DNA from 2 places in the Rhizobium sp. 3T7 genome. Region 2 is predicted to be linked to the other one. Evidence: riboswitches for the same ligand, from Rfam matches in the RefSeq annotation. Region 2 holds a riboswitch; the other holds the start of a gene.
What was found. Region 2 has a riboswitch for S-adenosylmethionine ahead of K9B32_RS02840 (O-succinylhomoserine sulfhydrylase). Riboswitches for the same ligand answer to the same signal wherever they lie in the genome.

Region 1 (15,010 bases), on a different contig from region 2:
TTCATCCCGTTTCCACGCTCATGCTCCGTGATCTGGTGTTGCTGCGCGGCTATGACCGGCAATGGGTCTCAATCGACGATATCTCGCCGGTTCTTGTTCAGTCGGTGATGATGTCCGAAGACGGGCAGTACTGTTTCCATGGCGGCGTCGATTGGGATGAGATGCGTATGCTCCTGGAGGATACGCTAAGCGGTCACTCCACGCGTGGCGGTAGTACGATTCCGATGCAGACGGTCAAGAACCTGTTTTTATGGAATAGCCGTTCGTTCGTTCGCAAGGCGCTGGAACTGCCATTGGCTGTGACGGCAGACTTTATCTGGTCAAAGCGGCGCCTGATGGAGATCTACCTCAACATTGCAGAATGGGGGCCGGGCATCTATGGCATCGAGGCGGCGGCACGTCACCATTTCAAGGTACCGGCATCGAAGCTGACCAGCCGGCAAGCCGCCCTACTCGCCGTGTCGCTTCCCAACCCTTTCGATCGTAGCGCCGGCAAGCCCGGGCGGGGGCTGCGACGACTTGCCAGCCTCATCGAGCGGCGCGCGCGCGGTTCGGGCGAATACATCAGATGCATTTATGATTGATATTGGAATAAGTCGTTGGTGTTCATGAATATCATCTGGCATTCGTGCTTTAAAAGTATGGACGGAAATCCCGCCACCAACGACTGGACTGCCAGCGATGATTTCTGCCTTTTCGCCCGCGCTTCTTACCTATTCCGCCACCCATAACCCTACTCCGCCACGTCATTTCGGGACCCGCTACGACGCAGCCGGTACGTTTCTGCGCGAGCCGGGCAATACCGTCGTCTGCCATCTGATCGAGGGATCACCATCACAGCAAGTGATCATGGAGGCGCGCCAGAGCTTTCTAGAGATGCCGGAAACATTGCAGTTTGCCTTCACGCCGATCTCCAGCCTGCATATGACGCTGTTTCAGGGCATTATCGAGTATCGCCGCCGGCTGCCTTATTGGCCGCAGGATGTGGCGCTTGATACCGGAATCGAGCGTATGAGCGAGATTTATCTGGATCGGTTGCAATCCTTCGCGCCGCTCGGCCCCTTCGATGTTGAAGTTACCGAAGTGACGCCGGTCGGGCTTACCGTGAACGGTGCTACGGCTGCGGATCGGCGCGTGATGAAGGAATGGCGTGACGCTTTCGCCGCTGTGTTCGGCTACCGACATCCGGATCATGATACCTATGAGTTCCATATCACATTCTGTTACCCAATCGTACGGCTACAGGAAGCAGCACTTCCGGCATGGCAGGATATGCTCGACCGCGCGCTCGCCACGCTGCGCGAAAACGCTCCCGTCATAGCGTTGAGGCCGCCCGCCTTCTGTACTTTCGACGATATGAACCATTTCGAGGAGCGGCTTGTGTTCGCGCCCGAAGCGTAAAAGGGAGACCCTATTGGACAAGCTGACGCTCTATATCGGCAACAAGAACTATTCGTCGTGGTCGCTTCGGCCGTGGATCGCCATGACGGCCGCGGGTATTTCGTTCGAGGAACTGCTTGTCCCTTTCGATTTTGCGGCGGGCAATCCGCACTTCAAGGAGTTCTCGCCAACGGGTCAGGTGCCGGTGCTCCAGCACGGCGACGTTCGTGTCTGGCAGTCGCTGGCGATCATCGAGTATGTTGCCGAACTTTTTCCGGAAGCCGGAATCTGGCCAAAGCAGCGTGACAAGCGAGCCGTGGCGCGGGCCGTTTCCATGGAGATGCTGTCGGGTTTCAGGGCCCTGCGTGGCGCTTGCCCGATGAATATCCGGCGGCCGAAGGGCAAGATTGCGCTCGCCGACGGCGTCATGGCCGACGTCGCCCGCATCGAGACGATTTGGCGTGACTTGCGCGCTCATTCGGGCGGGCCGTTCCTTTTCGGCGCTTTTTCGGGCGCCGATGCCATGTTCGCACCTGTTGTCAGCCGCTTCGATGTCTACGACCTAGTTTCTGCCAGCGACACTCTGAGCTATATCGCCGCCGTCAAGGCGCATCCGGCCTGGATGAAGTGGGAAGAGGCGGCGCGGTCCGAGCCCTGGATTGTCGAGGAGGACGAGGTCTGACTCTTGAATCGCCAGAATTCCAAAAAATAAACTTGGGGACTGGTCAAGCCCCCTCAAGGCATGTATAAGCGCGCAAAATTTCCGAAATCGCGATATGTCGTTTCGGCCGCCAGTCTGGCCGTTGGATGTGTTTGCCCGTGAAGTGGAGTAAGAGAAATGGCTGTACCGAAGAGAAAAACGAGCCCGTCCAAGCGCGGTATGCGCCGCTCTGCAGACGCACTGAAGGCTCCGACCTACGTTGAAGACAAGAACTCCGGCGAACTGCGTCGTCCGCACCATATCGATCTGAAGACCGGTATGTATCGCGGCCGTCAGGTTCTGACGCCGAAGGAAAGCGCATAATACACTTGCGTTTTGCCTGAGTAGGACTTGCGAGGTCGGCCCAGTGCCGGCCTTTTGCTTTTTCCCGCGGCAAATACATTCTTATGATGTCTTGAAGTGATGCGGCTGTTTACGGCACTATTCTCCGGCTGAGGGGGAGCTGTGCCATATGTTCAATGCCGTGCCACTGATGACTATTCCATTCATTCTTTACAATATGTCGATGCTGGGCTTTATGGGCAGCGGTGGGCTTCCCTCGCTGCAGAACGACGTCATCGTTTTGTCGATGATTTCGGGAGCTATGTGGAGCATGGCGCTCGGCGACCTCTTCATCGTCGTCGCGCTTGCGGTCCTGTTCTTCGAGATACTGAAGGCGACGCGCAATGACGGTAGCTTAACCAATCACATGCTGTCGATGCTCGTCTTCATAGCCTTCCTGGTCGAGTTTCTTCTCGTCCAGGATGCGGCCACCCAGGTTTTCTTCATCCTGATGACGATTGCGTTGATCGATGTGATTGGCGGCTTTGCCGTATCTATTCGCACCGCCGGGCGCGATGTTTCGATCGGGCTCTGAAGCTTAGAGATTGTCGAGTTTGTTCTGAAGCGCGCGCAGCTGTTCCTTCAGCTCATCAATGTCCTTTGCTTCCGCCTTGCGGCTTTCCTTGGCCGGTGGCGTCATGAACGGCGAAAACATCTGCATGGCCTGCTGGAACATCTCGGTGTTGCGACGGACCTGGTCTTCGACCATTTGCATCGGCAGTTGCAGGTTTTTGCCGATCGGCGTTTCGCCGAAAGCGCGCGTCACCTGCTCGCGCATCTGTGCCTGCTGTTCAGTAAAGGCGCGCATGGAATGTTCCAGGAAGCTCGGAACGACCATCTGCATCTGGTCGCCGTAGTACGTAATCAGCTGGCGGAGGAACGAGATCGGCAGCAGCGTGTTGCCCGTCTTGGATTCCTGTTCGAAAATGATTTGCGTCAGTACCGAATGGGTAATGTCGTCGCCGCTCTTTGCATCCTGGACCGTAAAATCCTCACCCTTCTTCACCATCTCCGCCAGGTCTTCCAGCGTCACATAAGTGCTGGTGCCTGTATTGTAGAGGCGGCGATTGGCGTATTTCTTGATTACGATCTGCCCGTCATTCTTCGCCATATCAGTCTCCCGAAGCCCGTCTGATTGTTATGGAAATTCCTCCGCCGAGGAATGTAGACGCAAACGAAGCCCAGTGACAATCTCTTTGTGCGATGCGGCAACCCCTTTTAAGGCAGAGATAATTTGCCACAGCGTAAGCAATCCCTAAAATTGAATGGTAGAGTCTTGTCGTTTGACTCGGCGATGAAGCTTTGTCAGTTTCCTCTAATCTGGTGGAGTTAACGAGGAGATCGTCATGTCGGGTTCATCCATCGTCATCGCTAGTGCAGGCCGCACTGCCGTTGGCTCATTTAATGGCGCCTTCGCCACCGTTCCGGCCCATGAGCTGGGCGCGGCTGCGGTCAAGGGCGCGCTGGAGCGCGCAGGCGTTGAGGCCGGTGAAGTCGATGAAGTCATTCTCGGCCAGGTTCTGCCGGCCGGCGAAGGCCAGAACCCGGCCCGGCAGGCGGCCATGAAGGCGGGCGTTCCCAAGGAGGCGACCGCGTGGGGCGTCAATCAGCTCTGCGGTTCGGGTCTGCGCGCCGTGGCGCTTGGCATGCAGCAGATTGCGCTCGGTGACGCAAAGATCATCGTCGCGGGCGGTCAGGAGTCGATGTCGATGGCGCCGCACGCTGCACATCTGCGCGGGGGCGTCAAAATGGGCGACATGAAAATGGTCGACACCATGATCAAGGACGGCCTGACAGACGCTTTCTATGGCTACCACATGGGCATCACCGCCGAAAACATTGCGCGTCAGTGGCAGCTCTCGCGCGAGGAGCAGGACCGATTCGCGGTCGCATCGCAGAACAAGGCGGAAGCCGCGCAGAAGGCTGGACGTTTCGCCGATGAGATCATTCCCTTCGTCATCCAGACACGAAAGGGCGACGTGACGGTCGATGCCGACGAATACATCCGTCACGGCGCGACGTTGGACTCGATGGCCAAATTGCGTCCTGCCTTCGACAAGGACGGCACGGTTACCGCAGCGAATGCCTCCGGCTTGAACGATGGCGCTGCCGCGGCCGTGCTGATGACCGAAGCTGAAGCCTCTCGTCGTGGTATTCAGCCGCTCGTCCGCATTGTCTCCTGGGCGACGGCGGGCGTTGATCCGCAGGTCATGGGAACAGGCCCGATCCCGGCATCGCGCAAGGCGCTGGAGAAGGCCGGCTGGTCCGTCGGCGATCTCGATCTCGTCGAAGCGAACGAAGCCTTTGCCGCGCAGGCCTGTGCCGTCAACAAGGACCTCGGCTGGGATCCTTCGATTGTCAACGTCAACGGTGGTGCGATCGCGATCGGCCATCCTATCGGCGCCTCCGGCGCGCGGGTGCTCAACACGCTCCTTTTCGAGATGAAGCGCCGTGGCGCAAAGAAGGGGCTGGCGACGCTGTGCATCGGTGGCGGCATGGGCGTTGCTATGTGCTTTGAAGCCCTTTGAATAGCAGGCAATCCAACCACAACCTGAGCCCCGCAGGCATAGCGGGGCCTTCAAACAAGGGAGCGGAACATGAGCAGGGTGGCTGTTGTCACTGGTGGTACCCGCGGCATTGGCGCCGCGATTTCCGTCGCGCTGAAGAATGCAGGCTATACGGTTGCCGCCAACTACGCGGGCAACGACGAAAAGGCGAATGCCTTTCATGGCGCTACAGGCATTCCCGTCTTCAAATGGGATGTTTCCGACTACGCATCATGCGGCGAGGGCATCGCGAAGGTCGAGTCCGAACTGGGTCCGATCGATGTCCTTGTCAACAATGCTGGCATCACGCGAGACGCGATGTTCCACAAGATGACGCCGCAGCAGTGGCACGAGGTCGTCAATACCAACCTCACCGGCCTCTTCAACATGACGCACCAGGTCTGGGGTGGCATGCGCGATAGGAGCTACGGGCGGATCGTCAACATCTCCTCGATCAACGGCCAAAAGGGCCAGATGGGGCAGGCGAACTATTCGGCAGCCAAGGCCGGAGACCTCGGCTTCACCAAGGCACTTGCGCAAGAAGGTGCTGCCAAGAACATTACCGTGAACGCGATCTGCCCAGGCTATATCGGTACGGAAATGGTGCTTGCCGTGCCGGAGAAAGTGCTGAACGAGCGGATCATTCCGCAGATTCCGGTTGGCCGTCTCGGTGAGCCGGAGGAGGTTGCGCGCTGCGTCGTCTTCCTGGTTTCCGACGACGCAGGTTTCATCACCGGATCGACGCTAAGCGCCAATGGCGGTCAGTTGTTCGTTTAGCGGATGGACGCCGTAAGGCCGTTATCGTGGCTCTCGATCTGCTGCGAATAGCGGCCTTGCTGGCTGCGCGTATCGTATGGATTCAAGTATGCCGCATAGGCCGCCATGGCGATGGTCAGTATTGCGGCTGCACCGATAATTCTCGTCATTGCCCTGCACTCCGGATTCCCCATGACGCATTGGTCGTTCAACCCGGTGTCGATATTGGGGCCGATTTGAGGAATTATTTGGCTGTCTTTCAGCCCTTTGGGTGGCGCTTTGCTTTCGCCCTGACCGGCACTTTCTGCATTGCGCGGTCTTCGCCGCGAAGAGTGGCGGTAGCCGTCGTTAGGAGGGCCGCCGCAATCAGGATGGCGACCGCTGAATTCAAGATGATCTGGGTCATGGGACCGTTCCTTTCCGAGCCGGCGGGACATGGCCTCGCCGCTATTCTTGAAGGAAATATGCGCCTCAGCCTCACGGTCCGGTAGATTGGACTTTGGCGACCGACTGTCAGCGTGGCGTTGACAATCGGGCATCGCATGCGCTCAGAGATGGGGATTACGCGGCCGATATTTCGTCACCAGCCGTTGGTTCACCGCGGCAGCGCCAGGCATGTTGGCACTGAGATAAATCGGCGCGTCGCCGCCTTTCGACAGCTCCCAAGCGACGTCAGCGAAGATGGCGTTGAGGACGGTTGCACCGATAGCGGTCGAAACCGGACCGACTTTCAGCTCCGTACCTGGGAGCCCGATCACCGCATCGCCGGGAGGAAGACCGTTGTCCAACACGACGTCGGCGATGTCCGCAAGGCGACGTCGGCCGTTGGCAACCGCACTCGAATAGGAGACGGATGTGATCGCGATCACTTTGGCACCGATCTCGCGGCCATAATCGGCGGCTTCGATCGGCGCCGCATTCACGCCGGAGTTCGACGCGATGATGATGACATCGCCCGGCTGCATGCCATAGCGCTCCAGCACCGGCCGCACCAATCCTTCTGTCCGCTCATAGACGGAGCTGATTACCGCGCCCTCGTGCAGCATCGCGGAGCCAACGAGAATCGGAACGGTGAAAGCGAGGCCACCTGCCCGATAGTGCACTTCTTCGGCCAGCATATGCGAGTGTCCGGTGCCGAACACATAGACCCGCTTGTCATTGCGTGCGGCTTCTAGGATCGCAGTGGCCGCCAAAGCCATGGGCTCGGCAAGCTCCGTCTTCAAAGTCTCGAGTCGGCCAATCAGATTGGAGAAGTAAGCATCGGTGATCGCTGTCATCACGTCCTCGATTTCTAGGCCGCTTCGCCGCTGATGAAGGTCCGAGTGACCTCGAGAGCATCGGTCAGATGCACCAGATCGGCTCGGGCACCCGGCGAAAGGTGGCCGTGGTCTTCAAGGCGCAGGAAGCGCGCCGGGTAGAGCGTCGCCATGCGAAGCGCCTCTGCGAGCGGCAGTTCCAGATAGGTAACGCCATAGCGGATGGTCGACGCCATATCGACGTCGGAACCGGCAAGTGTGCCGTCGGATAGGACCAGCTTCGAACAGAAGCCACCTCTCTCGCGTCGGACGGTCCGGCCATTCAGCGTGAAGGAATCTTGCTCCGATCCAACCAGCGACATCGCGTCGGTGACGAAAAAGAGCTTGCCCTCGCCCCGCTTTGCACGAAGAGCGGTCCGAAGCGCCTTCTGATCAACATGATGGCCGTCGGCGATGATGCCGCACCAGACCGAAGGATGATCGATGGCCGCGCCGACGAGGCCAGGTGAACGATGGCCGAGCTGGCTCATGGCGTTGAAGAGGTGGGTGACGCCACGCGCGCCAGCGTCGAAGCATGCCTCCGCGGCCTCACTGGTGCAATCGGAATGGCCTATGCTAACGGTGATGCCGGCTTCACTGAGTTCGCGTACCTGTTTTGCGGTGACCTGTTCGGCCGCCATCGTTACCAGCAGTGTGCCGATCGCTTCCTTGGCCGCGATGAACGCTTTAACGTCCTTATCCTCGACTGGCCGCATGAGTTCAGCAAGGTGGGCTCCCTTGCGGGCCGGCGCCAAATGCGGGCCCTCAAGATGGAGGCCAGCTACGCCGCGGTTCGTCTTGACGGTCTGCTTGGCCGCCTCGATCGCCGCGGCGGTCGCGTCCGCCGTATCGGTGATCAGCGTCGGCAGCAATGCAGTCGTGCCGTAGGGTCGATGACCATCGGCAATCATGTACATGGAGGCTGCCGATGGCTCGTCGTTGAGCATTCGGCCGCCACCGCCATTCACCTGCGCATCGATGAAGCCTGCCGAAAGCACGCCACCTTCAAAGCGCGTATGCTCGCCCTCTGGCAGTTCGCTTGTCGACGCAATGCTCTCGACGCGCCCGTCCGAGACGATGAGCGCCTTGTCGTCGTGGAAGCGCTGACCGTCGAAGATCCGCGCGCCGGAGAAGATTTTGCGAACCATCACATCGTCTCCGTGACCTTGAGCAGGTTGGCTGGCTTGTCAGGGTCGAAGCCCTTGCGGCGCGTGACCGACTCTATCAGACGGTAGTAGACGAGCAGGGAAACGAGCGGGTCGAGCAGGCCGCTGCCCGTCGTCGGCACCTGCAGATTGATGCCAGAGACCGGCTGGGTCGAGAACGGCACGGTGGTCGCGCCGAGCTTCCGCAGCCGCTCAAGCGCCTGGACGTTGTTGCTGAATGCTGGATCATCAGGCGTAAAGGCGACGATCGGGAAACCTGGCTGAACAAGACGCATCGGGCCATGCATCAGCTCGGCAAGCGAGAAGGCTTCTGCATGCAGGCCGGCCGTCTCCTTGGCTTTCAAAGCTGCCTCGAGCGCAATGGCGAAAGCGGGGCCGCGACCGGCCGTATAGAGCGAACTGGCCTCGAAAAGTACATCCTCCGCTGCCTTCGTATCAATCCCACTGGTCGCCTGGAGGGCTTCCGGTAGCTTTTCCAAGGATGCATGGAGATCGCGCTTGCCGCTGATGGCAGCCGTGACACCGGAAAGCGCGGCGACTGAGGCGATGAAGGACTTGGTCGCCGCTACGCTCTTCTCCGGGCCTGCATTGAGGCCGAGAACGATGTCAGCCTGCTTGGCGAGCGGGCTATCGGTGACGTTGACGACCGCAATCGTCGTCGCACCACCGTGTTTTGCGGCATCCTGCAAGGCAATGATGTCGGGGCTTGCGCCGGATTGCGACACCGTGAAGTGGACGCCGCCCTTCAGATGTAGAGACGCGCCATAGACTGACGCAATCGACGGACCGACCGATGCGACTGGCACGCCGCAGGTGATCTCGAAGAGGTATTTGAAGAAGGTCGCGGCATGGTCGGAAGACCCGCGTGCTGCCGTCGTCACCACGGTCGGAGCGCCTGATGCAAACAGTTTCGCAATTTCGTCGAAGGCCGGCTTTTCTTTCTGAAGCAGCGTTGCGATGACCTCCGGCGACTGGCCTGCTTCCTGCAACATCAGCGAATGGCTTTCACTCATAGGTCTTCTCCGATTCTTAATTCTGCAACAAAATCATATGCATCGCCACGATAGTGGGAGCGGGTGTATTCGACGACGCGTTGGTCTTCCAGGCGCGAGACGCGTTCGATCAGCAAGGCGGGCGCACCCGCCTTCACGTCTAGCGCCGCCGCCGACGACGGATCGAGCGTCACAGCCGTGAGCCTTTGGAGGGCTCGAACGGGGCGGTGGCCGCTCGCCGCGAGCGCCTCGTACAGAGATCCTTCTCCGCCGGCATTTTCTCCAATGAACTTAATCGGCACGACAGCACGTTCGATCGCAAGCGGCAGACCGTCGGCAAGACGCAGACGATCCAGGCGCAGCACAGGTTCATCAAGCCCGAGGCCAAGCAAAAAGGCTTCATCAGGAGATGGCGTATTGACGGTTCGAGACAAGATCCGAGCCGCAGGCGCGCGACCGCGTGAGCGCATGTCGGCGGAGAAGGAAGAAAGCCGCCATAGCGACTGTTCCATGCGTTCGACCTTGCTGGAAACGAAGGTGCCGCTTCCATGCCGGGATTCAAGTGTGCCTGCATTCATCAGGTCGCGATAAGCTGTGCGGACTGTAACGCGTCCGACCTTCAATGCCTCGGCGAGATCCCGCTCGCCGGGAAGCGCGGTTCCAGGTCTCAGCAGTCCCTCCTGGATCAGGCCCGTCAGAGCCTGCGCCAACCGCTTGTAAAGCGGCCCTGTGAGCGCCTTGTCGCGCAGGCCTCGACTGTTCAGTTCGGCGATCAGACTGGTTCTATCCATGCCATAGAGATAGAACCTATCTAGAACCAATCGCAAGTCAAAAATGACTTCGGAACAAAAAAACCCTCGCAGGTAGCCTGCGAGGGTTTGTCGGTTGGAGCGATCTGTTCGCGTCAGCTCTTCGAGAAGATGTAGTCCGTTTCCTGACGCAGTACCTCGCCCGGGCGGAGGATCGCGTCGGGAAAGCCCTCGTGGTTGATTGCATCCGGCCAGATTTGCGTTTCCAGGCAGAAGCCGGCGAACGGGCCGTACTTGCGCCCGTCGAGGCCAGGGACAGGCACATTGAGCTTGAAGCCCGCATAGAACTGCACGCCAGGCTCCGTCGTGCGCACTTCCAGCGAAACGCCCGAATTCAGGCTTCGGGCAAGCGCGACGGAGCGCTTTGCTGTGCGTTCGTTGGAAAGGCAGAAATTGTGATCGTAGAGGGCCTGTTCGCTACCCTCGAACCGCTTCATCGGTGACATCTGACGGAAGTCGAAGGCGGTTCCCGCAACGGGCCGAGCCTCGCCGGTCGGGATCTGCCGTTCATTCGTGACGAGGTAGCTGTCGGCTGCGATCATGATGTCGTGGCCAAGCGCGTCATCGCGGCCATCTAGGTTGAAATAGGCGTGCTGGCAAACGTTGGCGATCGTCGGCTGGTCGCTGGTCGACTCGTAGGTTACGGAGAGTTCGCCGTCGCCGTGCACCCAGTAGGTTGCCTGGATGGCGCAGTTGCCGGGATAGCCGCCGCGCCCGTCAGGGTCGACAATCTTCAGCACGACACGGTCGACATCGTGCTCGACGATCGTCCAGTTCCGCTTGGCAATATTGTCATTCCCGCCATGAAGGTGAGTCACGCCGTTCTCATTGAGATCAAGCTGATAAGGCTTGCCATCCAGCGTGAATTTGCCGCCGCCGATACGGTTTGCACAACGTCCGGGAGTTGCGCCAAAGTAGGAGGAATGGGCAGGATAGCTGTCGAAATCATCGAAGCCAAGCATGAGCGGCGCATCGTGGCCGTCAAGGCGGAGGTCCTGTATTACGGCGCCCCAGCTGATGATCTTGGCCGTCAGCCCGCCACCCTTGATCTCGACGCGATAGACAGTTTCGCCCGACTTAGTCTGCCCAAAAATTTCCCGCTTCAACATTTGCGTCATGACGACCCGTCCAGATGTGCCTTTGATTGAGGCAGGGAACCTGCCCCCATTTGCGGCAAACCGCAACCGGTGTGCTTTAAAAAAGAACGGCCGCCTGATCGGTGCACTGCGCCTCCGTTTGAGCAACGCTAGCCGGCGTTACGCGGCCTTGCCGATCTCGTTGAGGTCGTAAGGTGTCGTTTGGTAGAGTTCGTTGATCCAATTGCCGAAGAGCAGGTGCGCATGGCTGCGCCAGCGGTTCTGCGGCGCCAGTGAGGGATCGTTGTGCGGGAAGTAGTTGTGCGGCATCTTGATCGGCACGCCAGCGTTCACGTCGCGGAAATACTCATCAGAAAGCGACGTCGAATCATACTCCACGTGATTAAACATGTAGAGCCGCTTGCCCTTCCGCTCGTGTACGAGGCAGACGCCCATTTCGCTGGACTCCATCAGGATTTCCAGGTTGTCCGACTTCTCGATATCGCTGCGGCGGACTTCGGTCCAACGCGAGACCGGTACCTCGAAATTGTCGGAGAAGCCATTGAGGTAGACCGATGACGGCTTCAGGTTCCGGTGCCGGTAGACACCGAAGGCCTTCTCCTTCAGTTCGTACTTGGGAACGCCGTGGAAGTGATAGATTGCAGCCATCGCGCCCCAGCAGACATTCATAGACGAATGGACGTTGGTTTCCGTCCAGTCGAAAATCTGCTGCATTTCGCCCCAATAGTTCACGTCCTCATAAGGCAGCGTTTCGATCGGCGCGCCGGTAATGATGAAGCCGTCGAATTTCCTGTGCTTCACCTCTTCCCACGTTTGGTAGAAGGCGAGAAGATGGTCTTCCGAGGTGTTCTTTGCTTTGTGGTTGCCCACGCGGATGAGCGAAAGCTCCACCTGCAGCGGAGACGCGCCGACGAGGCGGGCCATCTGCAATTCCGTCTTGATCTTGTTCGGCATGAGGTTGAGCAGCCCAATCTGCAGCGGCCGGATGTCCTGACGGATAGCCACCGTCTCGGTCATCACGCGCACGCCTTCCTGAACCAGGGTTTCAAACGCAGGCAAGGTATCGGGGATCTTGATGGGCATTGCGGTCACTCGATCAAAACAACGAATACATCGCTATCGGTCCGCACGCGGCCCTTTAGCAACTTTTTTAACGTGGCTGCAAGCCGGCCGGCCAAATCACCACGGAGTGTCTTAAATAGCGTCACTCGACCCGCGAATCAATTGCTCAAACGAAGGGTGGGGTCGATATGAAGTCACTGCCGCGTTAATGACTGCTAGAATCTGTTGGTGGACACAGCGAAACACCATGTTTATTGAAGTAGAATGATGACTAGGGACGCGTAATGGCAGATGACCTCGAAGGCAGGCCAAGCATTCAAGGGCAGGACAGAGTAGGATACGATCTGAGCCTGGGCTATCGCCTGAGGGTCATGTTCTCGGCCTTCTGGCATTCGCCCGTGCGGGGAAGAGTGTTGGTGATCGCGACCGCGCTGATTGCCATCATTCTCGCCACTGCCTATGCGACCGTCATCCTCAACCAGTGGAACGCGCCCTTTTATGACAGCATCGCGCGGCGCGATCTGCCTGGTTTCTTCCGTCAGCTGAAGGTCTTTGCGCTGATCGCAGGCATGCTGCTGCTGCTCAACGTTGTACAGGCATGGCTAAACCAAATGACCGCGCTCTATATGCGCGAAGGGTTGACGCGCGATCTCGTCAATCAATGGCTCCAGCGCAAGCGTGCGCTTCGGCTTTCGGCCAGCGGTCTCATCGGCGTCAATCCCGACCAGCGCTTGCACGAGGATGCACGCAACTTGGCGGAAAGCACGACGACTCTGATGATCGGGCTGGTGCAGGCGACGATCCTGCTCATCAGTTTCATCGGCGTGCTGTGGGACCTCTCCAGCGGCTTTGTCTTCCATTTCGGTACCCGTTCCTTTTCCATTCCGGGCTATATGGTCTGGGCCGCAATCTTCTATGCGGCATCCGCATCCATTCTCAGCCAGCTGGTGGGCCGCAAGCTTGTGAAGCTGAACGCGGATCGCTTCTCGAAGGAGGCGGAACTTCGCTTTGCGCTGATGCATGCCAACGAGAACATGCCGGCGATTACGGTGGCACGCGGCGAGGAGAATGAGCAGCAGCGCATCAATACCGATATCAGCGCGGTGCTTGCCGTCATCAAGCGGGTGGCGATGGCCAACGTCAACCTCACCTGGGTATCGGCCGGCTACGGCTGGCTTGTCGTGGTCATCCCGATCATCGTCGCTGCGCCCGCCTACTTCTCCGGTGGACTGACGTTTGGCCAGCTGATGGTGTCGGTCGGTGCTTTCAACCAGGTCAACACGGCCCTTCGCTGGTATGTCGCGAACTTCGGTCCCATTGCCGAATGGCGCGCCACGCTGATGCGTGTCACCGATTTTCGTCAAGCGCTCACCACTATGAGCGACGAGATCAATCTCAGAGGCACGATCAGCTACGAGCGCAGCCCGCCCGGAACACTAACGCTGGAGCACGTGCGGATCGCTTCCAAGATTGGCGAAGAGATCGACCAGTGCGGCGGCTTCCGCATGCACGAGAGTGCGGTGACGATCAAGGCCGGTGAAAAGGTCATGATCAACGGCGATCACAACGTGAACCGTAAGCTGCTTTTTCTTGCACTCTCCGAACTTTGGCCGTGTGGTGGCGGCAAGATCGGCTTGCCGCCCACGGACGACATGCTTTTCGTCCCGCAATCGGCTTACATCCCGGGTGGTTCACTTCGTGAAGCGCTGGCGTTTCCCGAGCCTGCGGACACCTATCAGAACGGCGATGTCGTGGCGGCACTGGAAAAGGCAGGACTCCACAATCTGGTTTCCCGCCTTGATACCCGGGCGCGGTGGGACAAGCTGCTTGATTCCGACGAGCAGCGTGCGATCGGTTTTGCTCGCCTGCTTCTCGTACGACCGAAGTGGATCGTGTTTGACGAAGTGTTGGAAGGCATGGAGCCGGAATGGCAGTCCACGATGATGGAGGTCCTTGCCTCCATGCCCGGCGCGGCGATGATCTACATCGGTCGGTCAGACGTCTATGTTGAGACCTTCAAGCCGCGCATACTGCATCTCGAAGCTCTGCATGCGAAGCCTGAAGTGAAGGCAGTGGCAAAAGCGCCGAACGCGCCCGCACCAGCACTCTGATCGCCTACATCGGCGGGACGACCCCGTTCGTGCCGACCGTGACGTTAGCGGCGGACACTGCGCCATCAGGTGCTCTTTCACCCATCACGATCACGCGCGCTCCTGCAACAAGGTCTGACTTTCCGGCAGGGGCGAAGGTGACAATCGGTGTGTCGTCGGCGATGGATATCGTCTTTTCCTTGCCCTGATAGGTGAGCGTGATCGTGTGGCCATCGACCGCCTTCACGGCCTTCGCGACGGTCGCGTTGGTCATCGTGCTGTTTGGCTTCAGGTCCCAAGGGCGACTGCCTTCTCCGGTTCCCTTCATGGCGGCCGGAAAGATCAGCACTTCAAGAGCGCCGTCGCCGCCATCAGCTTTCGGCAGCGATGCTACGCCAACGAAATCGCCCGGCTTGATGTCTTCGACGGAGGCTTTCTTGATGCCGCGAACCTTCCAGTCCGGCTTCAGTGTCACCGTTTGCTCGGCGCCTTCGCGTGTTTTGACCACCAACGTGTTGCCACTCAGGCTTTCAATCGCGCCACGCACGCGTTGCGCTTCCTGGGCAAGCGCGCCGTGCGACGCAATAACGAGGAAACCCGCGGCCCAGACGAGCGCGGTAGATGCTTTAAGATTGTGTGGCATAGTCTGCTTTCCTTGCCGTCGTGCAAGCTGCGGATACGGGCGCAGCTTAGTCCTGCCGGTCGAACGCTGACGAATCAATGAAACGTGAAAGCCAGTTCGCGCGGCACAGACAGGTCGGATTGAGCGGGCCCG
Region 2 (15,010 bases):
CGCCAAATCGCTCGATTGCAATGACGCTTTTGCTGCCGCCGTCTATCGGAGCCGTGACGTAACCTCGCTTGAGATCGGCATGCCGGCGGTGGTCAATTTCCGCAGCCTGGGGGTCAAGCGAAGCGCCCACATCTACAAGATCGTTCGATACTTCAATTCGGGTCCCGAGAATCGGTATTTTGCAAAATTCCCGGAAGCCGAAGGCCACGAAGTCTACGTACTGGTCAAGATGGATGAGCCGGCAGCCGACGAGGCGACGACGGCGCAGCGTAGCAATGACAAATTCTTCGGATGCCACGTCGGCGAAGACGTCATCGTTTCGCTCGGAGAGACGATGGTCTCGCGGGTGGCCCGGTATTCAAGGTTAGCCGTCAATACGATCTTTTCCCGCAGCAATATCCTCTCCGCCTCGACGCTATTCGACAAGACCGTCCGTCCACGCGCTGCGAGCGCCCAGACCGCAGCCCCATAACACCACGCCGATCTCAACCGTTGTATGCGAGGCAGGAATGAAGCGTGCGAAGTGGTCGATACCAAACTTGCCGGTGCTTGCGTTCGCACTTGTTGGCACTGCGCTCTTCGCCTCTTCCGCAGAGGCTGATGATGAACAACGCAGGCAGTTGGCTTGCTCGCTTTGTGACGGCATGGCCGCACAAATGAGCGGTGAGCCGGAACAGCCTTTCATCTTTCGTAGCTTCGAGCCCGCGAACGGCGGCTCCGCGCTACACCCGGCGCTCGAAAATACGGGCTTTACCTACGACAATGCGGTCGCCTTGATGGCCCTCTACGGCTGCCAGCGAAAGAAGGAGGCGCGCCGGGTTGCCGACGCGCTTGTGGTCGCGCTGGAAACCGACCGTAACTACCACGACGGACGCCTTCGCAACGCATATCGGTCGGGACCGGTCATCCCAGGCAAGGAAGGGATGCTGCTGCCGGGTTACTGGAATGCGACCAGCAATTCCTGGATCGAGGACGGCTACCAGGTGGGCTCGGCGACGGGCAGCACGGCGTGGAGCGCGCTGGCGCTGCTGATGGCCTTTGAGGAAACAGACCAGCCGGCCTATCTCGATGCCGCCCGTAAGATCATGGACTGGATTCATCGAAGCACGGCAGATCCCCGCAACGTCGGCTACTTCGGCGGCTACTTCGGTCACGAGCCAGCGCCCGAGCGCATCACGTGGAAATCGACCGAGCATAACCTGGACATCTATGCAGCGGACAGTTGGCTTGCCAGCCTCGACAGTGGTGGTGACTGGCAACATCGTGGCGACAGCGCCCTGCAGTTTCTGAAGGCTATGTGGAATGAAGGCGAAGGGCGCTTCTTTATTGGCAGCGCACCGGACAGCAACGCTCCGAATATCGCTACGTCGGGGCTCGACGCAGAGCTTTGGCCGCTGATTGCCGTTCCCGATTTCAAGGCCAAAGCCGGCCGCGTGATCGAGTGGACAGAAGTCCACCACGGCGTAGAAGGCGGCTTCGATTTCAATAGCGACCGCGACGGGATCTGGCTCGAAGGAACGGCACAGGCCGCACTCGTGCTTCGCCTTACCGGTCAACCGGCAAAGGCCGAGCCATTGTTCAAGACGATGGAAGCTCAGCTTACGCCAGGCAATCTGATCTACGCGACAGTCAACGAACAGCTGTCGACCGGCCTTCAGGTAGGGCCGAACTCGACGCCAGGCGACTTCAAGTATTACCGTTTGCCGCATATCGGCGCCACGAGCTGGGCCATCCTTGCCGCGCTCGATCTCAACCCCTTTGTCGGCAGCGCGGGCCAGACATCCAATGGCAGGGAGTCCCCATGTCCCCAGAAGTAGTCACGCTGTCAGATTCGATGCTGTTCGCGGCGTTGGCAATTGCGCTGATACTGGGATGCAGCTGGCTTCTCGACAGTCGCCGCGGTGCCGACCGGATTATCTTCGGTTCGATCCTCATCGTGATGTTGTCGAACTACCTATATTTTCGCCTCACGAAAACCTTGCCGGACTTCGAATGGAGCGCCTACGCGATTTGGCCAAGAATCTACTTGTCGTTCGAGCTTGTCGTGATCTTCTACACGGTCTTGTCGATCGTCTTCTTCTTTCGACGAACCGACCATCGCGGCGCGGCCGACGCCAGCGAGGCATTGCTGGCAAGACTTGCCAGACAGCCTGCCGTGGACATTTTCATCTGCACCTACAACGAAGAGCTATCGATTCTGGAGCGAACAATTCTTGCGGCCAAGGCGATCGACTACAGCAATTTCACGGTCTGGGTGCTGGACGATGGACAGCGAGATTGGCTGGAGGACTACTGCGCCGAGGTCGGTGTCCGCTATCTCATGCGCGAGGACAATGCCGGCGCCAAGGGCGGCAATATCAACAACGCCATACGACAAACGGCGAAGGAGACCAACGCCCCCTTTATTCTGATTCTCGATGCGGATTTCGCGCCGCAGCGTGCGATTCTGAACCGTACGGTGGGCCAGTTCGTCAATACGGACATCGGCCTTATTCAGACACCGCAGTTTTATTACAACGCCGACCCTGTCCAGCATAACCTTTTGGCCTCGAAAGCTTGGGTCGATGACCAACGTATCTTCTTCGATGTCATGCAGCCGTCGAAGGATGGCTGGGGGACCGCTTTCTGTGTCGGGACGTCGTGCGTCGTGCGTCGGGACGCCTTGGCGATGATCGGTGGCATGCCACAGGAGACGGTAACCGAGGATATCCACCTGACCTATCGCCTGCTTCAGAAGGGACTGAAGACACGCTGGCTGAACGAGCGCCTGAGCGTCGGCCTATCGGCCGAAAGCCTCTCCGGCTACATTACGCAGCGCTGCCGTTGGTGCCTTGGCACCATCCAGGTAGCGCTTCTTCGCGATGGTCCCTTCCTCGGCAAGGGCTTTACCTTCATTCAGAGGATGCACTACTTCCACGGCCTGCTCTTCTGGTTCTGCCGCCCATTCATCCTGCTGCTGATGGCAGCACCGCTGCTCTACTACTTCCTTGGCCTGCCGGCCATCCGCATGGAGCCCGAGGCCTTCTTCCTCTACGCGCTGCCGATGGTCGCCGGCATGTGGGCGTTCCATGCCTGGGTCTCGGGCGGACGCAGCCTGCCGCTCTTTACCGAAGTGTCGCAAATGGTGTCAGCCGTGCCGATCACCATCGCCCTCTTCCATGCGCTTCTTCATCCATTCGGTCGCCCCTTCAAAGTGACGGCCAAGGGTGAGGACCGCGGGCGCGTCGAAATCATTTACCCGATTGCCGGGACATTCCTTTGCGTCATCGTCCTGACCTTTGTCGGGATGCTGAATGGACCGCTGCTTGGAACCTATAATGACCTCGACGGCTTCAGCGTGGCATGGGGCATGGTCGTGATGGTTTACGCCTTCGTGTCACTGCTCGTCTGCATCGAGCTTCCAAGAGAGGCGCTGGACGACATCCAGTTTCCCCTGGATCGCCAGGGGCATGTCGCCAGCCGCGGCAAATCCTCGGCTTGCACCCTCGATACAATATCGATCCACAAGGCAAGGATAACCCTGCAGGATGAGGCCGCCTTCGCCGAAATGCGATTGGGCGATATTTTGATCTTTACGCCGTTCGCAGACTTCGATGTTGCCGGCCAGGTGGCCGCGATGGACAGGGCTCGATCAGGCGTGTCAGTGTCCATCGTCGGTATCAGGGACCGGCGGGATGCCTGGGAAATCAAGAAAACTCCGGAGGAGGTTCGCCAGAAGATGGTACAGCGGATCTTCAGTGAAATGCCGGAAGTCATGCCAAGGCGTGCGTATCCGCTCGCGGCCGGAAGAGGACTCTGGAAGCGTATGTTCGCGCGCCCATCGATCCTTGTCGGCGATCTGGAACAGCACACGGTCACGGCCCGAACTCAGCAGGGCTCAAGACGATCCTACAGGCCGCCGCCCTTCATCACCCGTCGGACACCGCTCTTGCAAATCGGCAACAGGAACGTTGCCCCACCCCTGGCCGAATAATAGCGAACGCCAGGACGCTCAGATGCGGAAGTGCTTCGAGAGCTTCAGGCCCTGGGCTTGATAATTGGAGCCGAGGCCGGAGCCGTAAAGGCTTTCTGGGTGTTCCTGCATGTGTTCGTAGACCAGGCGGCCAACGATCTGGCCGTCCTCGAGGATGAAGGGGACCTCGTGGCTGCGGACCTCGAGCACGGCGCGGCTGCCGCGGCCGCCGGCAGGCGCATGGCCGAAGCCGGGGTCGAAGAAGCCCGCATAGTGCACGCGGAATTCGCCGACCAGGGGATCGAAAGGAGTCATCTCGGCCGCATAATGCGGTGGCACATGGATGGCTTCGCGGGAGACCAGGATGTAAAACTCGTCCGGATCAAGGATCAGTTCGTTGCGGCCACGGCTATAGAGCGGCTCCCAGAAGTCATAGATGTCGTGTTGTGCTTTCTTGTCGACATCGACGACGGCGGTGTGGTGCTTGCCGCGGTAGCCGATCAGGCCGTCCTTGTCGCCGGCAAGGTCGATCGACAGGGCAATCCCGCCACCCGATACATTCGGCTGCTTGCTGGCAACCAGCGTTTCAGCATCGTGCAGCGCCAGCAATTCGGGCTCACCAAGCAAGGAATGACCGACACGGAATCGGATCTGCGACAGCCGCGAGCCGCGACGCACGACGATCGGGAAGGTGCGTGGGCTGATTTCGAGATAGAGGGGACCAGAATAGCCGGTCGGAATCTTGTCGAACTCCTGGGCGTAGTCAGTGATGACGCGCGTGAAGATATCCAGTCGTCCCGTCGAGCTCTTCGGATTGGCCGAGGCCGACATATCGGCCGGCAGGTCGAGGCGCTCCATCAAGGGAACGATATAGACGCAGCCGGTTTCCAGCACGGCACCTTCGGAGAGGTCGACGACGTGAAGGCTCAGACGATCGAGCTTGTCGGACACGAGATGGGATGGGCCTGGCATGAAGCTCGCGCGAACGCGAAACGCCTTGGCGCCGAGCCTTAGGTCAAGGCTTGCCGGCTGGATCTGGTCGTGATCCAAATCGCGCTCGGAGCTGAGGCGCCCAGCCTCAAAGAGCGCGGCAATCGCACGATCTGCCAAAATTCCTGTTACGCGAGCCATCATGCCCCATCCATATTTGTCGCAGACAAAACCAAACTCAAGGAATTGACGCAAGCACAGAACGGCAGTATTGCAGCTTTATCCCGTGGTGATTTGGCCGGTCGGCTTGCAGCCACGTTAAACAAGTGGCTAAAAGGACCGGGTGCAAAACCGGTCTGCTTTCGCGGCCGGTTTTTTTGTTGTTTGAAAGTGGTGATTCATGAGCAAAACCTGGCGCCCGGCAACCCAACTCGTCCACGACGGTTCGCTGCGTTCGCAATATGGCGAGACCTCCGAAGCAATCTACCTCACGCAAGGCTTCGTCTATGAAAGCGCGGAAGCGGCAGAAGCACGCTTCAAGGGCGAGACAGAAGGCTATATCTACGCCCGTTACGGCAGCCCGACAAACGACATGTTCGAGAAGCGCATGTGCGCACTCGAAGGCGCCGAAGAAGCCCGCGCTACGGCATCCGGCATGGCAGCCGTTACCGCCGCAATCCTTTGCCAGGTGAAGGCCGGTGACCACATCGTTGCCGCCCGCGCGCTCTTCGGCTCGTGCCGCTGGGTCGTCGAGACGCTGGCGCCGAAATACGGTGTCGAGTGTACGCTGGTCGACGGCCGCTATCTGGAGAACTGGGAAAAGGCGGTCCGCCCGAACACCAAGGTGTTCTTCCTGGAAAGCCCGACCAACCCGACGCTCGAGGTGATCGATATCGCCGGCGTCGCGAAGCTCGCCAACCAGATCGGCGCCAAGGTCGTCGTCGATAACGTCTTCGCCACTCCGATCTTCCAGAAGCCGCTGGAGCTCGGCGCCCATATCGTTGTCTATTCGGCCACCAAGCACATCGACGGCCAGGGCCGCAGCCTCGGCGGCGTGATCCTCTCCGACCGGGAATGGATCAACGAGAACCTACAGGACTACTACCGTCACACCGGCCCGGCGATGTCGCCGTTCACAGCCTGGACGCTGCTGAAGGGGCTGGAGACGTTGCCGCTACGCGTCAAGCAGCAGACCGAAAATGCATCGAAGATCGCCGACTTCCTGGCCGATCAGCCCAAGGTCGCCAAGGTCATCTATCCCGGCCGTAAGGATCATCCGCAGGCCGACATAGTCGCCAAGCAGATGAAGGGCGGCTCGACGCTCGTCGCCATCGAACTGAAGGGTGGCAAGGAAGCAGCCTTCGCGCTTCAGAACGCGCTTGATATCGTCAAGATCTCCAACAATCTGGGCGACGCCAAGAGCCTGATCACGCACCCGGCGACGACGACGCACAAGAACCTGACCGACGAGGCACGCGCCGAGCTCGGCATCTCTGGCGGCACCGTTCGTCTCTCCGCCGGCATCGAGGACACGGACGATCTGATCGAGGATTTCGCCCAGGCGCTCGCCAAAGTGAAGGCCTGATCGGCCCATATCGGCCGGGTCACCCTCCGATCCGGCCGACTGCCATACGCGCTTCTGCCACACGCGAAATGGGCTAAAATTGGGCTTAGCGCGCGAAACCTCTAGCTATTACAGGCATTAGGGCGGTGATCGCCTATCGGTTTATTGACGGATCGACCGGCGTATAAGATACCGGTAACGTATGTTGACTATGGTGTAGGCATGTACCGCGCCCTTACACGAGACATTGAAGTCGTCGTCGAACCCTTTTATCTGGAGGAGCAATCCGATCCGGAGGACGATCGTTATGTCTGGGGCTACAAGATCGTCATCAGCAACAATTCCGACAGGACCGTACGGTTAGTGAACCGCTACTGGAACATCACCGACCAGAACGGAATCGTCGATGAGGTGACGGGCGCCGGCGTTGTCGGCGAACAGCCGCGGCTTGCGCCGGGCGATACCTACGAGTATTCCTCGGGCTGCCCGCTGGATACGCCATCAGGGCTGATGTTCGGCCACTACCAGATGGAAACCGACGAAGGCGAGCTTTTCGATGTCGCAATACCCGCCTTCTCGCTGGATTCGCCAGGGCTGCTCAGAGTCCTGAACTGATCACTCAGCAGCCAGCGCCACCTCTTCCACTTCGAAGCGATAGGTCGTCGAGCAGAACTCGCAGGTGACCGAAATCGCGCCGTCTTCCTGGCTGGCATCGATTTCTTCGGCAGAGAAGCCCTTCAGCACGCCCTTGATCTTCTCGCGCGAACAGCTGCAGCGATCGAAGACCTCACGCGGTTCGTAGACGCGAACGCCGCGCTCGTGGAACAGCCGGTACAGCAGCCTCTCGGTGCCGACCTGCGGATCCGTCAACTCGTCGGCATCGATCGTGTCAACGAGCGAGCGGGCTTCCATCCAGGCATCGTCTTCCTTGTGGGAACCGCCGGCCGTGTCGCCGTCGCCGCCGTGAAGATCCGGCTGGCGCATGCGCTCCGGCGCTTCCGGCAGGAATTGGGCGACGAGACCCCCTGCCCGCCAGCGGTGACGCGGCTTGCCCGCTTCGTCGCGGTCGAAGAGCTCGGCAGCGGCAAGACGCACCCGCGTCGGGATCTGTTCCGATTGGCGAAAATAGGTGCCGGCAATCTCCTCGAGGGTGGCCCCGTCGAGCGCAACGATTCCCTGATAGGGCTGGGTGAATTTGCCCTGGTCAATCGTAAACGCCAGCATGCCCTTGCCGAGCAGCTGTTCAGGCTCGATCTGCCCGGTGGCGATGGCCTTGTCGAGGAGGCCCTGGTCGAAACGCGCATAAGCACGCACGTTCTCGGGCGTCGAGAAATCGCAAACGAGCAGGTCCACCGGGCCGTCGCCTTTGGTCTGCACCGTGAACTTGCCGTCAAATTTCAGCGACGTGCCGAGCAGCACCGTCAGCACGACGACTTCGGCAAGAAGCCTCGCGACAGGCGCGGGATAACGATGACGCTCAAGGATCGCGTCCAGCATCGGCCCGAGCTGGACGGCGCGTCCACGCACATCCAGGCCTTCGACCTGAAACGGAACGACGTGATCATCGCCGGCGAAATTGAACTCGCCGAGGGCGGCTGCAGGGTCTGCCATAGTCTTCTCCTAGTCTGAGAGCGGCAGACGAGAGTGTCCATCCGCTCGCGCGGCCAACGAGCCTTCCGGCCAAACGTGGCATCCAGTATGGTTCAGATCGCGCCCAGGCACCAAGCAAGAATCGACTTCTGCGCGTGAAGACGGTTTTCCGCTTCATCGAAGACCACGGATTGCGGGCCGTCGATCACCTCGTCCGTGACTTCCTCGCCACGATGGGCAGGCAGGCAATGCATGAACAATGCATCCTTGCCGGCCTGCGCCATCAAAGCCGAATTGACCTGATAAGGCTGGAAGACGTTGTGACCCCGGGCCCGATGTTCCTGATTCATGGAGACCCAGGTATCAGTCACCACGCAATCGACGCCGGCGACCGCACGGTCGGCATCATGGCAGAGCATGATTTCGGCGCCCTCATTGCGGGCCCAGTTCAGATAGTGATCCTTTGGCTCGGAACCAAGGGGGACCGCCATATTCATACGATAGCCGAAACGGGCAGCCCCTTCGACCAGCGAATGCAGCACGTTGTTGCCGTCACCGGTCCAGGCAATCGTCTTGCCCTTGATGGGTCCGCGATGCTCCTCGAAGGTCATGATGTCAGCCATGATCTGACAGGGGTGCGTGTCGTCGGTCAGCGCGTTGATGACGGGAACGGTCGCATGCTCGGCCAGCTCCAGCATGCGGGCATGATCGGTGGTGCGGATCATGATCGCATCGACGTAACGTGAGAGTACCTTCGCCGTGTCGCCGATGGTCTCGGCACGGCCAAGCTGCATTTCGGTGCCCGACAGGAACAGCGTCTCGCCACCCAACTGACGCATGCCGACATCGAAAGACACGCGGGTACGGGTCGAGGGCTTCTCGAAGATCATCGCCAGCATTTTGCCGGCGAGCGGCTTGTCACCTTGCCCGGCCTTGAAGGCCTGCTTGCGGGAGATGGCGTCATTCATGATGAGCCGCAGGTCGGATGACGCGACGGCGGAGAGATCGAGGAAGTGTTTGGGGGAAGCCATTGTCTTTACCTATCACGCCCGCCGTCCGACAGGCATTATCCATTAAGCCGTCTTCTTGACCTTCGAAGCGCGCACGCTTTCGGCAGCGCGTTCTAGGCGGGCAAGGCCCTCGCGGGCCTCGTCAGCGGTGACGACCAGAGGCGGCAGAAGACGAATAACGTTGTCGCCTGCGGGAACGCCGAGCAGATGGGCGTCACGGATTGCCTGCAGCAGCTCGGAAGACGGCACGGCAGCCTTGACGCCGAGCAGCAGTCCCTCGCCGCGAACGTCCTCGATGATATCAGGATAGCGATCCTTGAGCGAGGCCAAGCCTTGACGGAAAACCAGCGAGACGTCGCGCACTTGCTGCAGGAAGCCGTCCGCGAGGATCACGTCGAGCACGGCACTACCCACAGCCATGGCAAGCGGATTGCCGCCATAGGTGGAGCCATGTGTGCCAGCCTTCATGCCGGAAGCGGCCTCTGCCGTCGCAAGGCAGGCGCCAAGCGGGAAGCCGCCGCCGATGCCCTTGGCGACTGCCATGATGTCGGGGGTGGCGCCGGACCATTCATGTGCGAAGAGCTTGCCGGTGCGACCCATGCCGGTCTGCACTTCGTCGAAGATCAGCAGCAAGCCGTGATCGTCGCAGATCGCGCGAAGCGCCTTCAGGAACTCGTTGGCCGCCGCACGGACGCCACCCTCGCCCTGAACAGGCTCGATGAGGATCGCGGCCGTCTCGCTGGTGATGGCGCTGCGAACGGCATCGAGATCGCCGAACGGAACCTGATCGAAGCCGGGCGCCTTCGGGCCGAAACCTTCGAGGTACTTCTCTTGGCCACCGGCAGCAATCGTCGCCAGCGTACGACCATGGAAGGCACCTTCAAAGGTGATGATATGAAACCGCTCGGGATGGCCCTTTGAGAACTGGTAGCGGCGCGCGGTCTTGATCGCGCATTCCAGGGCTTCCGCGCCGGAGTTCGTAAAGAACACCTTGTCGGCGAAGGTCGCCTCGGTCAGCCGCTTCGCGAGCGTTTCCTGACCCGGGATCTCGTAGATATTGGACAGGTGCCAGACCTTGTCGGCCTGCTCTTTCAGCGCGCCTACCACATGCGGATGGCTGTGGCCGACGGAGGTGACGGCAACGCCTGCGCCGAAATCAAGATATCGCTCGCCCGTTTCGGTGATCAGCCATACGCCCTCGCCTCGCTCGAACCGCAGCGGGGCACGAGAGTAGGTATCGTAAAGCGCGGCTTCAGCCATGGCGCGATCTCCTGTCATTGACTATAAGCGGCCGGACTCCGGCTAAGGAAAGCGGGTCCGGAAAATTAAAAATGCCGCCTTTCGGCGGCGAGCAGCACTATTTACTTTTCGCACTGCAATGTCAACAAAACTGAGGTTTTCCTGCATGCGTCAAGCCGCCATCTGGAGGTGCCGGAGCTATCAACAACTAATGTTGCAGAAATGACTCTCTCGCCCAGCAAGTTGGGGAAAACTTGAAATTCGATTCGCCGAGATTCAACCGACTCTTGTCACGGAGTCAGCCTCACACTAGGTTAAAACTCAATTACTAGACTGCATGCGGCGGAACTAGTCACCAAAATCGAGCAAGCGTTTCTTGCCTCGGATACGTCCGGGGCAACGGTGAAGGATTCTGCCTACACCAACGCTAATAAGGCGGAGACAGGGGCATGAACTGGACAGACGAGCGCGTTGAAAAACTGAAGAAGCTGTGGTCCGAGGGCCTGAGCGCCAGCCAGATCGCAGCGCAACTTGGCGGTGTAAGCCGTAACGCCGTCATTGGCAAAGTCCACCGTTTGAGTTTGCCCGGCCGCGCCAAGGCCGGAGGCTCGACAACCACTGTCAGAACGCCCAAGCGCACGACATCCGCGCCGCGCGCTCCGAACTATGCATCTCGCGTCACTACGCGCACCGTCACCCGCCAGCAGGGTGCGACGATGCTCAAGGAAGAGATCGAAATCGATGCCATCGAGGAAATCAGCTATCGTCCGGCCGCAAACGTCGTCGTTCCGATTTCTCGCCGCCTCGGCCTGACGGAACTGACCGAGCGCACCTGCAAGTGGCCGGTCGGCGATCCGCTGAAGGACGACTTCCACTTCTGCGGCTGCGAATCCCCGGACTCCTCCCCTTACTGCACCTATCACCAGCGCATGGCCTATCAGCCGGTCAACGAGCGCCGCAAGGCCGCCAACCGGGTCGCCTGACCCGGAAGCCGGATAAGGAACAAAGAAACGGGCCCTCGCGGGCCCGTTTCTTTGGACGGTGTGGATGCCTCCCAGGAGAGCTTTAGGCTTCCATGGAATAGCCGGCACCGCGAACGGTGCGGATCACGTCCTGCATGTTGGAGAAGTTCAGCGCCTTGCGCAGACGCCCGACATGAACGTCGACAGTACGCTCGTCGACATAGATGTCATGACCCCAGACGCCGTCGAGCAGCTGGGAGCGCGAGAAGACACGGCCAGGGGATGCCATCAGGAACTCGAGAAGCCGGAATTCGGTCGGACCGAGGCGGACTTCGCGGCTCTTGCGATGAACGCGGTGCGTCTCGCGGTCAAGCTCGATGTCGCCGCACTTCAGCAGCGTGGAAAGCACTTCCGGCTTGGCACGACGAAGCATCGCCTTGACGCGGGCGACGAGCTCCGGTGTCGAAAACGGCTTGACGACGTAGTCGTCGGCGCCGGTGGAGAGGCCGCGAACACGCTCACTCTCCTCGCCGCGAGCTGTCAGCATGATGATCGGCAGGCGCTCCGTTTCCGGCCGCATGCGCAGGCGACGGCAGAGCTCGATGCCTGATACGCCCGGCAGCATCCAATCGAGGATCAGAAGATCCGGCGTGCGTTCCTGCAGCCGGATCTCAGCCTCGTCGCCGCGAAGGATTGTGTCGACCTCAAAGCCTTCAGCCTCAAGGTTATAGCGAAGAAGCACGCTCAGTGCTTCTTCATCTTCAACGACAGCTACTTTTGGTATCATTCGTTTCGGTCTCCTGGGGGCGCGGTCGCTTAACGATTATTCCGTAACGGCGCCGACGGTGTTGGCGGTATCGTCCTTCGGACGTTCGCCTTCCGGCTGAGCACCGGTGGCCATGTAATAGATGGTTTCAGCAATGTTGGTGGCGTGGTCGCCGATACGCTCGATGTTCTTGGCGCAGAACAGAAGATGCGTGCAGCTGGTGATGTTGCGCGGATCTTCCATCATGTAGGTGAGCATCTCGCGGAACAGCGAGGTGTACATCGCGTCGATTTCCTCGTCGCGCTCACGGATCGACTTTGCCTTGTCGGCAGCACGGCTCGTATAGACGTCGAGCACTTCCTTGAGCTGGACAAGCGCCAGTTCGGAAAGGTGCTCGAGGCCGCGGGCGAGCTTGCGCGGCACGCCGGCGCTCTGGACCGCGATGACGCGCTTGGCGGTGTTCTTACCGAGATCGCCGACGCGCTCGAGATCGGCCGCGATGCGGATCGAACCCATGATCTCGCGAAGGTCGGCCGCCATCGGCTGGCGACGGGCGATTGTCACGATCGCCTTGTCCCCGATCTCGCGTTCAGCGTGGTCAAGGATCACGTCGTCGGAGATGACCTTCTGGGCCAGGGCCGTATCGCCGTTGACGAGAGCGCGAACGGCATCCGAAACCATCTGCTCGGCAAGGCCGCCCATTTCCGAAATACGGCGGGACAGGAATTTCAGATCGTCGTCGTAGGCAGAAAAGATATGTGTCGATGCCATAGGGCTCATCCTTGAATATGGTGAGGGTTGCCGACGCCGGCGATCAACCGAAGCGACCCATGATGTAATCCTGGGTGCGCGGGTCATCCGGGTTGGTGAACATCTTGTCAGTATCGTTCTCTTCGACGAGGTTGCCGAGGTGGAACATGGCCGTGCGCTGCGACACGCGGGCGGCCTGCTGCATCGAGTGCGTCACGATGACGATCGTGTAGTTCTCGCGAAGCTCGTGGATCAGTTCCTCGACCTTTGCCGTCGCAATCGGATCGAGTGCCGAGCATGGCTCGTCCATCAGGATCACTTCAGGGCTCACCGCAACAGCGCGGGCGATGCAAAGGCGCTGCTGCTGGCCGCCCGAAAGACCAGTGCCGGCTTCATGAACGCGATCCTTCACCTCGTTCCACAGGCCGGCGCGCTGCAGGCTGAGTTCGACGATCTGGTCCATGTCGGCCTTCGACTTGGCGAGACCGTGGATGCGCGGGCCGTAGGCGACGTTCTCGTAGATCGTCTTCGGGAACGGGTTCGGCTTCTGGAACACCATGCCGACGCGGGCGCGGAGCTCCACGACGTCGATGTCGGGATCATAGATATCATCACCATCGAGCGTGATCTTGCCGGTCACGCGGCAACCGTCGATCGTGTCGTTCATACGGTTCAGACTGCGCAGGAAGGTGGATTTGCCGCAGCCCGAAGGGCCGATGAGGGCCGTCACGGTGTTTTCGCGGATGTTCAGCTTGACGTCGAAGAGCGCGCGCTTCTCGCCGTAGTAAACCGAGACGTCCTGGCCGATCATCTTATAGGGAACGGTATTCATCTTCTGATCCAGAGCCTTCTCAACTGCTGCTTCCGTCAACATGTTCATAATGTCTACTCCGTTTACCAGCGGCGCTCAAAGCGACGACGCAAGAGAATGGCTCCGAGGTTCATGACGATCAGGAACAGGAGCAGGACGATGATAGCGCCAGAGGTACGCTCGACGAACGCGCGCTCGGCTTCGTTGGCCCACATATAGACCTGCACCGGCAGGGCCGTCGAAGGATCCATGGGCGTCGCCGGAGCGTTGGCGACGAACGCAACCATGCCGATGAGGAGGAGCGGCGCGGTCTCGCCGAGCGCGTGCGCCAGGCCGATGATGGTGCCGGTGAGAATACCCGGCATGGCCAGCGGCAGCACGTGGTGAAAGACCATCTGCATCTTGGAAGCGCCGAGGCCGAGAGCAGCCGCCCGGATCGACGGCGGCACTGCGCGAAGCGCTGCGCGGGTCGCGATGATAATCGTCGGCAAGGTCATCAGCGTCAGCACCAGACCGCCAACCAGAGATGCGGAACGCGGCAGGCCGGCGAAGTTGATGAAGACGGCGAGGCCGAGCAGACCATAGACGATCGAGGGAACGGCTGCGAGGTTGTTGATGTTGACCTCGATCAGGTCCGTCAGCTTGTTCTTCGGCGCAAATTCTTCGAGGTAGATCGAAGCGGCAACACCGATCGGCAGCGAAAGTACGAGCACGATCAACATCAGGTAAAGCGAGCCGATCAGGGCGACGCCGAGACCGGCGGCCTCGGGGCGGCTGGAGTTGCCGTTGACGAAGAGCCCGGTGTTGAACGTCTTGTGCAACGTCCCGCTTTCCGCCAGCTGGTTCATCCAGCCAACCTGCCTGTCGTTCACCTTGCGGTTCTTCTCGTCCACCTTCAGATCGATCTGCCCCTTGTTGGCGGAGTCGATGTTGGCGTCGGCAAGCAGCGTCACATTGACCGTCTTGCCGATCAGCGATGGATCGGCGATGACCATGTCGCGCAACTGGATGGGCGCTCCCTTGGAAATCATCGCGGTCGCGTCACGGACTTCTGGACGGCTCGACGCATTGAGGTTCAGCGCCTTGATCATCGCATCACGGATGAGCACGGGATAGTTGGCGGCAACCAGCACCGACGGATCGGTCGCGCGCTTGTTGTTCGGGTCGATCGTCTTCTCGCTGAACTCGATCGGCAGCGTGATCGCCGTCTGCTGGAAGGCCGTGTAGCCCTTGCTGATGACGCTCGTGAGCAGGATCGCCAGAAAGATCAGGCCGAAGGAGATTGCCGCGACGCCATAGGCGCGGAAGCGGCGTTCGGCGGCATAGCGGCGCTTGAGGCCGATATCGCGGCGTTCAGGTGCCTTGGAGACAACGACACCCTGAACCGGAGAAACAATATCCGTCATTCGTACTGCTCCCGGTATTTGCGCACGATG

Region 1: linked by a shared signal. The riboswitch ahead of metA (homoserine O-acetyltransferase MetA) and the one ahead of K9B32_RS02840 (O-succinylhomoserine sulfhydrylase) in region 2 are both predicted to bind S-adenosylmethionine.

The regions. Positions count from the first base shown of each region.
Region 1 is NZ_JAIQXS010000006.1:195,371-210,380, reverse strand. Features, by position in the region: gene mtgA (monofunctional biosynthetic peptidoglycan transglycosylase) at 1-584, shown strand, start outside; gene K9B32_RS11735 (DUF1868 domain-containing protein) at 682-1,401, shown strand; gene K9B32_RS11730 (glutathione S-transferase family protein) at 1,415-2,062, shown strand; gene rpmF (50S ribosomal protein L32) at 2,219-2,404, shown strand; gene K9B32_RS11720 (hypothetical protein) at 2,553-2,957, shown strand; gene phaR (polyhydroxyalkanoate synthesis repressor PhaR) at 2,961-3,533, opposite strand; gene K9B32_RS11710 (acetyl-CoA C-acetyltransferase) at 3,769-4,950, shown strand; gene K9B32_RS11705 (beta-ketoacyl-ACP reductase) at 5,020-5,745, shown strand; gene K9B32_RS11700 (hypothetical protein) at 5,742-5,894, opposite strand; gene K9B32_RS11695 (hypothetical protein) at 5,984-6,130, opposite strand; gene K9B32_RS11690 (SIS domain-containing protein) at 6,273-7,001, opposite strand; gene nagA (N-acetylglucosamine-6-phosphate deacetylase) at 7,016-8,167, opposite strand; gene K9B32_RS11680 (SIS domain-containing protein) at 8,167-9,198, opposite strand; gene K9B32_RS11675 (GntR family transcriptional regulator) at 9,195-9,968, opposite strand; gene K9B32_RS11670 (aldose epimerase family protein) at 10,082-11,104, opposite strand; gene metA (homoserine O-acetyltransferase MetA) at 11,243-12,166, opposite strand; SAM riboswitch at 12,202-12,279, opposite strand; gene K9B32_RS11660 (ABC transporter ATP-binding protein/permease) at 12,430-14,256, shown strand; gene K9B32_RS11655 (DUF5666 domain-containing protein) at 14,261-14,878, opposite strand.
Region 2 is NZ_JAIQXS010000002.1:8,037-23,046, reverse strand. Features, by position in the region: gene K9B32_RS02860 (HlyD family secretion protein) at 1-472, shown strand, start outside; gene K9B32_RS02855 (hypothetical protein) at 510-1,817, shown strand; gene K9B32_RS02850 (glycosyltransferase) at 1,802-3,973, shown strand; gene K9B32_RS02845 (2'-deoxycytidine 5'-triphosphate deaminase) at 3,992-5,086, opposite strand; SAM riboswitch at 5,159-5,237, shown strand; gene K9B32_RS02840 (O-succinylhomoserine sulfhydrylase) at 5,283-6,467, shown strand; gene apaG (Co2+/Mg2+ efflux protein ApaG) at 6,669-7,061, shown strand; gene K9B32_RS02830 (Hsp33 family molecular chaperone) at 7,062-8,057, opposite strand; gene argF (ornithine carbamoyltransferase) at 8,150-9,067, opposite strand; gene K9B32_RS02820 (aspartate aminotransferase family protein) at 9,110-10,306, opposite strand; gene K9B32_RS02815 (GcrA family cell cycle regulator) at 10,735-11,268, shown strand; gene phoB (phosphate regulon transcriptional regulator PhoB) at 11,351-12,034, opposite strand; gene phoU (phosphate signaling complex protein PhoU) at 12,071-12,784, opposite strand; gene pstB (phosphate ABC transporter ATP-binding protein PstB) at 12,828-13,643, opposite strand; gene pstA (phosphate ABC transporter permease PstA) at 13,658-14,980, opposite strand; gene pstC (phosphate ABC transporter permease subunit PstC) at 14,977-15,010, opposite strand, start outside.